DNA from 2 places in the Eubacterium ventriosum genome. Region 1 is predicted to be linked to the other one. Evidence: predicted binding sites of a transcription regulator. Region 1 holds the regulator's gene; the other holds the start of a gene.
What was found. Region 1 encodes HrcA, which represses chaperone genes, less so after heat shock. Its sites were predicted from a motif close to TGTTAGCACTCNNNNNNNNNGAGTGCTAACA; they were not measured.

Region 1 (6,731 bases):
TGCATTGTTCCGAAAAGTGTCTGCTGCTGGCTAACATACTGTCCACGTCCACCACATTTTGAACATTTTTCAGGAGATGTTCCAGGTTTTGCACCTGTACCATTACATTTACTACATGTTTCCTTAAAGTTGATTGTAACTTCTTTCTTGCAGCCGAAAACTGCTTCATTAAAGTTGATTGTTATACCAACTCTAACATCTGCACCACGCATTGGACCATTGTTGGCTCTTGAGCTTCTTCTGCTTCCGCCACCAAATATGTCTCCAAATATATCTCCAAATCCACCAAATATATCGCTAAAATCTGCTCCGTTAAAGTCAAATCCACCTGCGCCGCCTGAGCCGTCAAAAGCTGCGTGACCGAACTGGTCATACTGCTTTCTCTTACTGTCATCACTTAAAACTGCGTATGCCTCTGATGCTTCCTTAAACTTTGAAGCTGCTTCTTCATCTCCCGGGTTTGCATCCGGATGATATTTTTTGGCTAATTTTCTATATGCTTTTTTAATTGTGGCACTGTCTGCGTTTTTGTCTACACCCAGTACCTCATAGTAATCTCTTTTATCTGCCATAGCCTGCCTCCTAAACAACTAAGACTTACTTGCGTGTGAAAACCCGTCCGGGATAACTCGGGCGGGATTTTCACATGCATGTTGCATCATTTATTATACTTCTGTAAATTCACCATCTACAACATCATCATTTGCATTTCCGGCACCCTGAGCACCCATGTCTGGACCTGCACCCTGAGCTCCTGCTCCCTGTGTCTGTTCATACATCTTAGCAAATAATTTCTGTGCACTGTTCATTAATTTTTCTTTTCCAGCCTTAAGTTCTTCAATCTGAGCATCTGTAACTTCTTCGCCAATTCCTGCGATTGTAGCCTTTAATGCATCAAGGTCTGCCTGAACTTCCTGCTTGTCGTTAGGATCAAGCTTGTCGCCTGCTTCATTCATAGCCTGTTCTGTCTGTGATACCATAGCATCAGCTTCGTTCTTAGCATCGATTCCTTCTTTACGTTTCTTATCCTGTGCTTCGTATTCAGCTGCTTCTTTTACTGCCTTATCGATATCTTCATCTGACATATTTGAACCTGCTGTAATTGTAATGTGCTGTTCTTTTCCTGTTCCTAAATCCTTAGCTGAAACATTAACGATACCGTTTGCATCAATATCAAATGTTACTTCAATCTGTGGAACACCTCTTCTTGCTGGAGGGATACCATCTAATCTAAACTGTCCAAGGCTCTTGTTGTCTCTAGCAAACTGTCTTTCACCCTGTACTACGTTAATATCTACTGCTGTCTGGTTATCTGCAGCTGTTGAGAAGATCTGACTCTTCTTTGTAGGAATAGTTGTATTTCTTTCAATAAGTCTTGTAGCAATACCACCCATTGTTTCAATTGATAATGAAAGTGGAGTTACATCAAGAAGAAGGATTTCGCCGGCACCTGCATCACCTGCTAATTTACCACCCTGGATAGAAGCACCAAGTGCTACACATTCATCAGGATTCATCTTCTTTGATGGTTCATGACCTGTTAACTGTTTTACTTTATCCTGTACAGCAGGGATACGTGTTGAACCACCTACTAATAATACCTTGCTCAATTCTGCTGCTGTAATTCCTGCATCCTTTAATGCATTCTGTACAGGAACTGCTGTTCTTTCAACAAGGTCTCTTGTTAATTCATCGAATTTAGCCTTTGTAAGTGTCATATTAAGATGCTGTGGTCCCTGTTCATTTGCTGTAATGAAAGGAATGCTGATTTCGACCTGAGTTGCTGATGAAAGTTTCTTCTTAGCATCTTCTGCTTCAGCTTTAACTCTTTCCATAGCCATCTTATCGTTTGAAAGGTCGATACCTGTCTTGCCCTTAAAGTCTGCTACCATATAGTCCATAATCTTCTTATCAAAGTCATCACCACCAAGTCTGTTATCACCTGATGTTGCAAGTACTTCGATAACGCCATCACCGATTTCGATAACAGATACATCAAATGTACCACCACCTAAATCGTATACCATAATCTTCTGTTCGTTTTCATTATCAAGACCATAAGCTAAAGCTGCTGCTGTTGGCTCGTTGATAATTCTCTTTACATCAAGACCTGCAATCTTACCTGCATCTTTTGTTGCCTGTCTCTGTGCATCGTTAAAGTAAGCAGGTACAGTAATAACTGCTTCTGTTACTTTTTCACCAAGATAAGCTTCTGCATCAGCTTTTAATTTCTGAAGAATCATAGCTGAAATAGCCTGTGGTGTATAACTCTTACCATCAATTGTTACTTTATAATCTGTACCCATATGTCTTTTAATTGATGAAACTGTACCTTCAGCATTTGTTACAGCCTGACGTTTAGCGTTATCACCAACTAATCTCTGACCATCTTTCTTAAATGCTACTACTGATGGAGTTGTTCTGAATCCTTCAGCGTTTGCTATTACTGTAGGTTCTCCACCTTCCATTACTGCTACACATGAATTTGTTGTTCCTAAATCAATACCAATAATCTTTCCCATGATTGTTTCCTCCTATATAATCTAAAAACTTGTTAATATCTTTATTTGAAATGGTATGTTGTTAATTAGTTAGCAACCTTTACCATACTGTGACGGACAACTGAATCTCTGTATTTGTATCCTTTCTGTAATTCCTGGCATACCATATTTTCTCCAAGTTCCTCGTTGTCCTCATGCATTACTGCATTGTGAAGTTCAGGATCAAATTCCTTTCCTTCAGCTTCGATAACTGTAACTCCCATATCTTCAAGAGCTGCTGTCATCTGTTTATAGATAAGATTCATTCCCTGACCTACAGGTGAATCCAAATCCTCTTCACTAAGAGCTGCAACGCCTCTTTCAAAGTTATCAACAACCGGTAAAATTTTTTCTATGATTGCCTTAGCTCCTACTTCATACATTGCTGTTTTTTCCTTTTCGCTTCTGTTTCTGTAATTCTGAAACTCTGCAAAAAGTCTTTGATATTTATCATTTAATTCTTCAATCTGCTGATCCTTTTTGTCTTTCTTATCTTTCTTTTTGAAAAACTTCTTTTTAGTATCTTCAGATTCTTCAGAAGTTTCTGTATCTTCAGCTTCCTGTTCATTAGCTTCTTCTACAGTTTCTTCTGTCTTAATATTTTCAGCCTTTGTGTTTTCAGCTTCATTATCTTTAACTTCATTACTAGTTTCTTCGGTAATGTTTTCATCCAAAGTTTCTTTTTCTTTTTCCATTGGACTTTCCTTTCTTTCTTATTCTATTGTCTAACTAAGCTTTGCTATGAATGTTCATCCTTAAATGTATCACTTAGTTGTTCTTTCACATTTCTTAAAGCATCTACTACTTTCTCGTAGTCCATTCTCTTCGGTCCGATGATTCCTATTGTTCCCTTGAAACCATCTTCCAATTCGTATGTTGCAGTTACAACACTGCAATCTTTCATGGACTGTACAGGACTTTCACTTCCAATGTAGACCTGAATACCTGTTTCCTCATCTCCTTCATTAATTAATTCGGTAAGCTGAGACTTTTCTTCTAATGTAGTAAGTAACTGGCTTGCTCTTTCTTTATCACTTAATTCAGGATATTTGAAAATGTTGGTTGCACCTGAAGTATAAATCTTCATCTGCTCCTCTGTTGCAATTGCTTCCGTTATTGCTTTCAAAACCTCGCTTACAACTGATTCAAACTCTCCTGCCTGTGATGCCAGTGTAGTCATAACTCCTAAATTAATTTCTTCAATTGATAATCCTGCAAGGACTGTATTAAGAGCTACATTTAATCTGACTACTATTTCCTGGTTAACATCCTTGCTGACTTTGACAATTTTGTTAACCACATGGTTCTTATCTGAAACTACCGTACAAAGAAGACTCTTTTCTTCCAAAACTGAAAGCTGTACGAACTTAATTCTGTTAGTCTGTGCTTTCGGTGTGGAAACCATTGTGGCGTAATTAGTATTAGTTGCTAACATCTTCGCCATATTCTGTAATAAGGTTTCAACCTTATCAACTTTCTGAATAAGTAAATCTTCCTTTTCAGTAACTTTCTTCTCTCTCTCATCAAGCTCTGCCATCCTGTCTTTAAGAATATTGTCTACATAAAATCTGTAACCTTTATCAGTTGGAATTCTTCCTGCCGATGTATGTGGCTGAACTATGTAACCTAACTCTTCAAGGTCTGACATTTCATTTCTAATTGTTGCTGAGCTTAAATTTAAATCTGTATATTTGGAAATGGTTCTGGAACCCACTGGTTCGCCTGTCTCAAGATAGTTCCTAATAACAGCGTCTAATATTTTTTCTTTTCTCTCATTAAGTTCCATGGCATCTCCTTTCTTTTTCTGTTAGCACTCGTTTAATTTGAGTGCTAATATTTTATCTGTGTTAAAGTTACCACTCCTCAACCGCTTTGTCAACATTTTTCTAAAAAAAGTTTTGTAAATAATTTGTGAACTTTCTTTGTACGCGATTGCATTGTCCAAAGGTCTTTTCTCACCTTTGCTTGCACAATGATGGGAAAATGACCTTGGGACACGCCCGGATATGAACATAAAGGTGAAGCGTAAGCTTCGCGATATGCAAATATCAGGGAGGATTGCGGGAGTGCGTAACACGTAACAATCCGTGCAATCAATTGGTGCGGATTTCTAATCTGTATAAGAAAAAGAACTGTTACTCCGGCACTTGAACTCTGCCAACTTAACAGTTCTTTTCATTGTGGTTATTATATTTTTATTATAGCTTTCATCGTCATTGCTATTCCAACATTTATTAACTAATTCTTTGCTTTTTCTACTGCTATAAATCCAAATGTTTCAGGTCCAACATGAGTTCCTATTGTAGGTCCTATCTGATAACATTCCTTAAACTTAATTCCTTTTTCTTCAACTTTCTTTACAAAGTTATCAAGATTCTCTGTTCCGTCTGAATAAATTCCATAAATTGGAAATCTTTCATCTAAGTCCATTCCTTCTATATAACTAACAAGTCCTGCAATGGCTTTCTTTCTGCCGATAAACTTACCTTTTACAATTAACGTTCCTTCCGGAATTGAAATAACCGGCTTAAGCTTTGCAAAATTACCAAAACCTGCCTGCATCTTTGTAAGTCGTCCACCTTTGTATAAATTTTCAAGATTGTCAATTGCAAGGTTAATTGATATTCTTGATTTTAATTCTTCCAATGCCTCTACAATTTCATCTACAGTTTTTCCTTCATCTCTTAACTGCATTCCGTAATCTACCATTATCTTTATAGCATATACTGCTGTTTTTGAATCTATAAGATGGATTCCGTCATATTCAGCCATATCTTTTGCAATATTGGCACTCTGATACGTTCCACTTATTCCACCTGAAAGCATAACACCTATTATCTGGTCTCCATTAGCCTTAGCCTCTTCGAAAACATCAAGAAATGCCTGTGGTGATGGCTGAGCTGTCTTGGGAAAAATATCTTCCTCCCTCATTCTCTTATAGAATTCACTTCTGCTTATTTCAATTCCATCTTTATATGTATCATTATCAAAAGTAATCGACAAAGGAACAAATGCAATTCCTTTTTCTTTTGCTTCATTTACATCATAGTCTGAACCTGAATCTACCATAAATTTAATCATTATATTTTACCTCTTCACCTTTAAGTGTTTTTATTGTACTTGCTTGTATCGTATACGTCAATAGGCTATTGAATTCTTTTCAAATCCGTAGCATAATAGTATTTCAGCACAAAATAAAAATCAATATATTTTGTACTAATTATAAAGGAGAGTTAACAATATGAATGAATCTGTTTTATCATTTAAAGATAAATATTTTGGCGATAAAAATTTTTACAAAATGACCCTTACAATTGCCGTCCCCATTATTATCCAGAATCTTCTTACTAATCTGGTTAGTATGGCTGACAATATTATGGTAGGACAGCTTGGAACCAATCAGATGTCAGGTGTTGCAATTATAAATCAGTTGTTTTTTGTTTTTAATCTTTTAGTATTTGGAGGAATGTCCGGAGCAGGACTTTTTTCAGCCCAGTATTTTGGACAAAAGAATCACAATGGTGTTCGTGATGTTTTTAGAATGAAGATTCTTATTGGCATTACAATTATTGCTATTTCTCTTTCTGTTATGATTTTTCTTCATGAACCGCTAATTAATATGTTTCTTCATGAAGGAAGCAGTTCAGGAAATATTCAGGAAACATTCAATTATGCAAAAAACTATCTTTACATAATGGTTATTGGAATTGCACCTTTTGTTATTTCTAACTGCTACAGCACTACTCTTAAAGAATCCGGACAGACTGTTGTCCCTATGAAAGCCGGAGTTTTGGCTGTAGTATTTGATATAGTTCTCAATTACATATTTATTTTTGGAAAATTAGGATTTCCTGCCATGGGCGTTGTTGGTGCAGCCATCGCCACTGTTATTTCACGTTTTGTTGAATGTGGCTATCTTGTAATTTATACTCATAGACATTCAAATGATTATCCTTTTATTAAACATTGCTACAGAACTCTTAAGGTTCCGGGGTCTCTTGTTAAGAAAATAATTATAACCGGTGCCCCTCTCATGCTTAACGAATTTTTATGGGCAGGTGGTCTTACATTGCAAACACAGGTTTTGTCCACTAAAGGTCTTGCCACTGTAGGAGGCCTAAATATTTGCAATACTATTGGAAATATTTCTAATTGTATTTTTGTTACAATGGGAACAACTATTGCTATTGT
Region 2 (6,731 bases), 550 kb from region 1:
AATCCATTTTATTCTCCAAAGCTAATCATTATGTAAAGCTACAGGTTATTTTATCATAGAAAAAGTCCTATTGCCATATAAAAAGGACTATTTGCATAATCTTAATACGTAAATAGTCCTTTTCTTAAAAAATCAAATTGAAAACTTTTTGACAGCTTCTTTATTTAATTGTTATTCTCTTTGTATAATTTCCATATACATATTTCTTACCAATTTTTTTGTAAGCTCTAACCTTTACATAATACTTACCTGATTTCTTTCTCTTAATAACAACAGTTCTCTTCTTTGTGTTAATGTTTTTCTTACCCTTAAAGTTCTTTTTAAGAGAATACACAACCTGATAGCCTGTTGCACCTTTAACTTTTTTAAGTTTTAAAGTGATTTTTTTCTTTGTAGCTTTCTTCTTTGTTATCTTTGTCTTAGCTGGAATAATTTTCATCTTATATGTATTGCTGTCTTTAAAATTATTAAGACCAATTACATAAATCTTTGCTGTGCCGATTTTTTTGTTGTTCTTGTAAACAACTTTATAGTCAATGCCTTCTCTTAAAGTAATGTTTTTATATTTTACTGTTACCTTAGGGGTAATGTTCTTACCTGTATATGTTGCTTTAAATGTATCTGAGAATAAATCTGTCTTCCCTTTAATGTCAACTGTTGTACCCCAAATATATTTTCTGGCATTTTCATATGTCTTGTCCTGTGCTGCATTGCCATTGTTGTATGACATTACTTTACACATTTCACCGTTTGCCATAACGGCGTAACCACTGTTATTAATGGCATAATCTATACCACCATTTCCACTTAAACTATATGTACATACATTTGTAAACTTAACATTTGGTGTGTCAGGACATTCAATTGCTGACTTAAGGAAACATGTTCCTGCCTGATAACATGAGTAAATGCCTATTCCATATCCTTCATGACTTGTTACATTATCGGCAACCTTATAGTCTGTATATCCATAACTTCCAGATGCATTCCATGAACTCTGATTAGGAATATCGTACGGAAGTTCGCTCTGATACATATAACATTTTCCACCGTTACCATTCCACATTGTCTGGTATTTCTGGAAATGTTCAACCATTAAACCGTATGTTGTAACATTATCACCGTTAATAATTACACCGTGATCTGCTGTATTCTTTGTCCATGCTACACCTTTACCGTGGTCTGCTCTCCATACCCAGAAGTTATCTCCAATTACATCACTACTATTAATTATGACGCAAGTTGTTGCCTTACCCGGAGTTTCATCTGCTCCACCTACTCTATAGAATGTATCGCAAAGAGTAATAGGATTATCCTTGTGGCTTGTCTTATTTCCTGCTGTACCAACAGTTAAAAGTGTTGATGAATTAACCTGTCCGGCATCAAATAAAACACCTGCAATAGAAACGCCACCAACATCAGCAACTTTCATACATTCATTGCCATTTGTTGGCTTTAATGTTGCATATCCAAGTCCTAAAACTATTGTGTCTTCATTCTTGATTTCAATAGGTGCATCTAATGAATAGATACCAGGTGTTAAGATTAAATTCTTTCCTGCATTAAGCTGACTATTAATCTTTGCAACACTATCGCCAGGTTTTGCAACATAAAATTTATCTAAATCAATAAACTCACCGTCAACCTTATCCCCTGACCATGAAACACCTACTGTATTGTTTTTTACTTTAGGAACAAAAACACTGTATTTACCGTCATTTACTGTAAGAAATGGCTTTTCTACTTCTTCAGGAGTTTTTTCTACTACTGTGTTAGCTGCATATGGCCAGCCTTTTTCCACTCCTTTAACGTTGCTGCCACACCCAACTAAAACATTGTTCCAAACAACACCTTCAAATTTACTCATTTCAGAGTTTCTTGTAAGCCACTGTTGCTGTGAACCACCTGAAACTGTTCCTGCCACCTTTGTATCTGCAAGGAAACCACCGCTGGCATAACCTCCATCCTGATGTAAATATAAATTTCCTTTTATATTCATTCTTCTCATTGATGTTGCCTGAGAAACAGCCCAAATTGTAGACTTAGATGTTGTTGTTAAGTTTTCTACTGAACGCCAGAAGTTACATAATGCATTATAGTTTACACCACCATCATACTTTCTGCCTTTCATCCATTCAGCCTTAGAACGAACATTTCCAACTGTTGTTTCTGTTGGAGTTAATCCAAGTCCTGCAACCTGAGTATAAAATCCAATTTCAACATTTAAGCTGTCAGAATATGTTCCAGGTGCAAAAAGAAATGCATATCTGTCACTACCAAACTGACCTGATTCTGTTGTCTTATAAACATTGTTTATGTAACTTTGAATTTCTGAATTGTTATCTGTTGGTTCAAAAATATTAGTATTATAACCAAATGTTTCAATTTCATATGATGTTGCAAGTGACATAGACGATTCTGTACCATTAACTACAGATGTAACCTTATAATATTCACCATCATATGCTGTGTCAGTGTATGAGTTAGTGTCTACTGTAGCAACCTTGTTATATGTTGCATAACGGCTTTTAGCCTTGTAAACATTATAAGTTGCTCCCTGAACACTACTCCACTTGATTGTGCATGTACTATCATCCTGTTCTACAAAAGATAATACACTTGGAGCAACAGCAGTTGCCGCATTAACTGTTGTAACCGGCAGATTTATGCCTGAAAAAGTAACTGCTGTCACTAATGTTACAACCAAAAATTTCTTTTTAAAATCTTTTAATCCTTTCATTATTTTCTCCTTTTTCATTCCCATAAAATAATTTAAATCGTTTCAATTATTTTACCATAGTATAAACCCTATTCCAAATAATTAACGGTAAAAAAATGTTTTTAAACTAAATGTACAATATTAGGCAATGGTTTTTGGCTATTTTTACCATTAAATTGGTATATTTATATATTTTTTATCCATATTTTATAAATATTTGATTAAATTAGATTTTTCTCACTTTTTTAGATAATAAGTCTTTCAAAATTCCAGTTATTCAAAAAAATAAAGGCCTACAGATTTCATTCTGTAGACCTTTAAATTATTTATCAGAATATATATTACATTCCCATGCCTGGATTCATTTGTGGCATGGCTGGTGTATCTTCTTTAATATTAGCTACAACTGATTCTGTTGTAAGTAATGTACTTGCAACACTTGTAGCATTCTGTAATGCACTTCTTGTAACCTTAGCCGGATCAAGAATACCTGCATCAACCATTTTTACATATTCTCCGTGTAATGCATCGAATCCTGTACCAGGTTCTGATTCACGAACTTTGTTTACAATAACTGAACCTTCAAGTCCTGCATTGTGTGAAATAGTAAATAATGGTGCTTCAAGTGCTTTAAGGATAATAGAAGCACCTGTCTTCTCATCTCCTTCTAAACTTTCTACTAATTCAGCAACCTTCTTAGAAGCATGGATATATGCTGAACCACCACCTGCAATAATACCTTCTTCGACTGCAGCTCTTGTAGCATTTAAAGCATCTTCCATTCTAAGTTTATTTTCCTGCATTTCAGGTTCTGTTGCTGCACCAACTCTGATAACTGCAACACCACCTGCTAACTTAGCAAGTCTTTCCTGTAATTTTTCTTTGTCAAATTCAGATGTTGTTTCTTCCAACTGTGCCTTAATCTGTGCAACTCTGCCTGCAATTTCTTCTGAATTGCCAAGACCGTCAACAATGATTGTATTTTCTTTTGCAACCTTAACTGATTTAGCTCTACCTAAATCTTCAATCTTAGTATCTGCAAGTGAAAGACCTAATTCTTCTGAAATAACCTGACCACCTGTAAGGATTGCAATGTCCTTTAACATCTCTTTACGTCTGTCACCATATCCAGGTGCCTTAACAGCTACAACATTAAATGTTCCTCTTAACTTGTTAACGATTAATGTTGTTAATGCTTCACCTTCAACATCTTCAGCAATTATAAGAAGCTTAGCTCCTGACTGAACAATCTGTTCAAGAACAGGAAGGATTTCCTGAATATTTGAAATCTTCTTATCTGTAATAAGAATATATGGATCATCAAGTGTAGCTTCCATCTTTTCCATATCTGTTGCCATATATGCTGAAATATATCCTCTGTCAAACTGCATACCTTCTACAAGGTCAAGTTCAGTCTTCATCGTCTTTGATTCTTCAATAGTAATAACACCGTCGTTAGAAACCTTTTCCATTGCATCTGCAACCATGTTACCAACTTCTTCATCACCTGCTGAAATAGCTGCAACCTTGGCAATCTGTTCTTTTCCTGTTACAACACTGCTCATGTCAGCAATTGCTTCTACAGCACAATCTGTAGCCTTCTTCATACCTTTTCTTAAGATAATAGGATTAGCTCCTGCAGCAAGGTTCTTCATACCTGCATTAATCATTGCCTGAGCCAAAACTGTGGCTGTTGTTGTACCGTCACCTGCTACATCGTTAGTCTTTGTAGCAACTTCTTTTACAAGCTGTGCGCCCATGTTTTCAAAAGAATCTTCTAATTCGATTTCCTTTGCAATTGTAACACCATCATTTGTAATTAAAGGTGCACCAAAAGATTTATCCAATACTACATTTCTTCCTTTAGGTCCTAATGTAACCTTTACTGTATCTGCCAACTGATTTACGCCGGCTTCTAAAGCCTTTCTGGCTTCTGCTCCATATTTAATTTCCTTAGCCATTTTAAATTACCTCCAAACTGGTTATATAATTTAGGGCTTTAACCCTTTATTAGTCTTCAACAACAGCAAGAATGTCAGACTGTTTTACAATAATAAATTCTTCTTCGTCTAGCTTAACTTCATTTCCTGCATATTTTGAAAAGATAACCTTATCTCCAACCTTAACTGTCATTGTTACTTCTTTTCCATCAATTACTCCACCGGGACCTACTGCAACAACTTCTGCCTGTTGTGGTTTTTCCTGTGTCTGACTTGTTAAAATTATTCCTGACTTTGTTTTTTCTTCAGGAGTGCTCTGCTTTAATACTACTCTGTCTGCTAATGGTACTAATTTCATTTTAAAACCTCCATCTATTCTGTCTCATTTCTTTGTTAGCACTCATCTTCTTTGAGTGCCAATCAACTATGAACTATATTAACACTTTTTGGAATTAATGCAATAGTAAATCTGATTTTTTACAATTATTTAATATTTTGTCATCAAAACTTTATAAATTATTCTGTTGCTGATTATATTTTTTGCTAATTATTTCTTCGTTCCAACCTTGTTTTCTCTTCCAAAACAAAAGAGATATTGCTGTGCATAACCGCCATATTCTCCATACTGTTCTTTTGCAAAAAGCTGAATTTTGTCTTTTGGTGTATCCTCTCCATTAAAATAAACGCTTTCCATTATTCTCTTTATCCAAACATCTACTGGGAATGCTTCTCGAAAGCCTAAAGAAAACAACATTACACAGTTGGCCACTTTTTCGCCTACGCCCTTTATGCTAATTAGTTTATCTCTGGTTTCATTTTCATTTAATCCTTTTAATGTTTCCATGGAAATCACACCTGTTGCAAGTTTCTGTGCCGCATCGTAAAGATATGGTGCCCTGAACCCTGTTTTCATCTCTCTAAAAGCTTCCTCAGTTATTGTTCCAAGAGTTTTCACATCAGGAAAAGAATAATATCTCTCACCGTTTACTTCTCCTAAATACTCACCGTATTCCTCACTTATTCTTCTAACCAACTGCTTAATATGTGGTATTTGTTTATTTTGGGAAATAATAAAAGATATTAATGTCTCGTAAAATTCCTGATTAAGAATACGTATTCCCCACTTTTCCTTAATAGCTTCTTCTAATTTACTATCTTTTTTTAAAAGGAAAGATTTAATTTCATTATAATCTCTTTCAAGGTCAAAATATGGAATCCATATGTTTTCCACATCAGGCTTTTCAGTATTAAAAAAAATTAATTGATTACCACTTTGTTTAATATGAAGCAACTTATTAAAAGCAACCACAACATAATCTTCTTCATCCTGCTTGTAAAATCTAAAGCACTGGCCACATTCTAAAGTCTGCTCCAAGTCAAAATCTGTAATCTCTTTTATAATTGTATTTTTGTTTTCTATTTCTATTCTAAAATTTTGTCTGCTTTTTTCTCCAAATGTATTATCCATTATTTTTTTCGTTTACCATTTCTTTTCTAAATTAATTCAAACTTCTTTAAGCCGTTATAAATTCCACCTTCATCAAATCTGTCTGTTTTGTATTCTACTTTATTTTTAAGTTCCTGATTACCATTGCCCATTAAGCAACCGTATTCAACATAGTTAAGCATATCAATGTCATTAAAGCTGTCTCCGAAGGCATATGTGTCCTCTTTTGGAATGCCTATTTCTTTAATAAGTCTGTCAATTCCAACTGCTTTATTGTATCCCTTTGGAATAAATTCAAGAAGCATATTGTTATGGTTAATAATCGAGTAGTCGTTCTTAAACTTTTCACTAAAAGCTTTCATATCACTATCATTCTGAAAGCCACCGGTTACCTTGGAAATTTCAATATGTTTTTCTTCTACTGTTTTAATTGAATTAGGATTTTTCTCATAATGTACGTCCATATACTGTACGTTTGCATGAATAAGATTAGAAGTATCAGTTCCAACATAAATATATTCTTTTCCTTCTGCCAATGGAAAAAATCCATATTCAAGGAAACCGTCAATAACTCTTCTTGCTTCAGCATCCTCAAGCTTCTTATAGTAAAGTTCTTTTCCATTTG

Region 2: a site for HrcA is predicted at 5,051-5,081, ahead of NQ558_RS09015 (co-chaperone GroES). Genes of this name have one in related genera too.

What each region holds. Positions count from the first base shown of each region.
Region 1 covers NZ_CP102282.1:2,548,744-2,555,474, forward strand. Annotated here, with positions in the region: gene dnaJ (molecular chaperone DnaJ) at 1-572, opposite strand, end outside; gene dnaK (molecular chaperone DnaK) at 666-2,522, opposite strand; gene grpE (nucleotide exchange factor GrpE) at 2,588-3,235, opposite strand; gene hrcA (heat-inducible transcriptional repressor HrcA) at 3,280-4,326, opposite strand; gene NQ558_RS11485 (DegV family protein) at 4,779-5,621, opposite strand; gene NQ558_RS11490 (MATE family efflux transporter) at 5,782-6,731, shown strand, end outside.
Region 2 covers NZ_CP102282.1:1,994,654-2,001,384, forward strand. Annotated here, with positions in the region: gene recG (ATP-dependent DNA helicase RecG) at 1-7, opposite strand, end outside; gene NQ558_RS09005 (hypothetical protein) at 161-2,740, opposite strand; gene groL (chaperonin GroEL) at 3,061-4,680, opposite strand; gene NQ558_RS09015 (co-chaperone GroES) at 4,730-5,017, opposite strand; gene NQ558_RS09020 (DNA-3-methyladenine glycosylase family protein) at 5,207-6,127, opposite strand; gene NQ558_RS09025 (Cof-type HAD-IIB family hydrolase) at 6,154-6,731, opposite strand, start outside.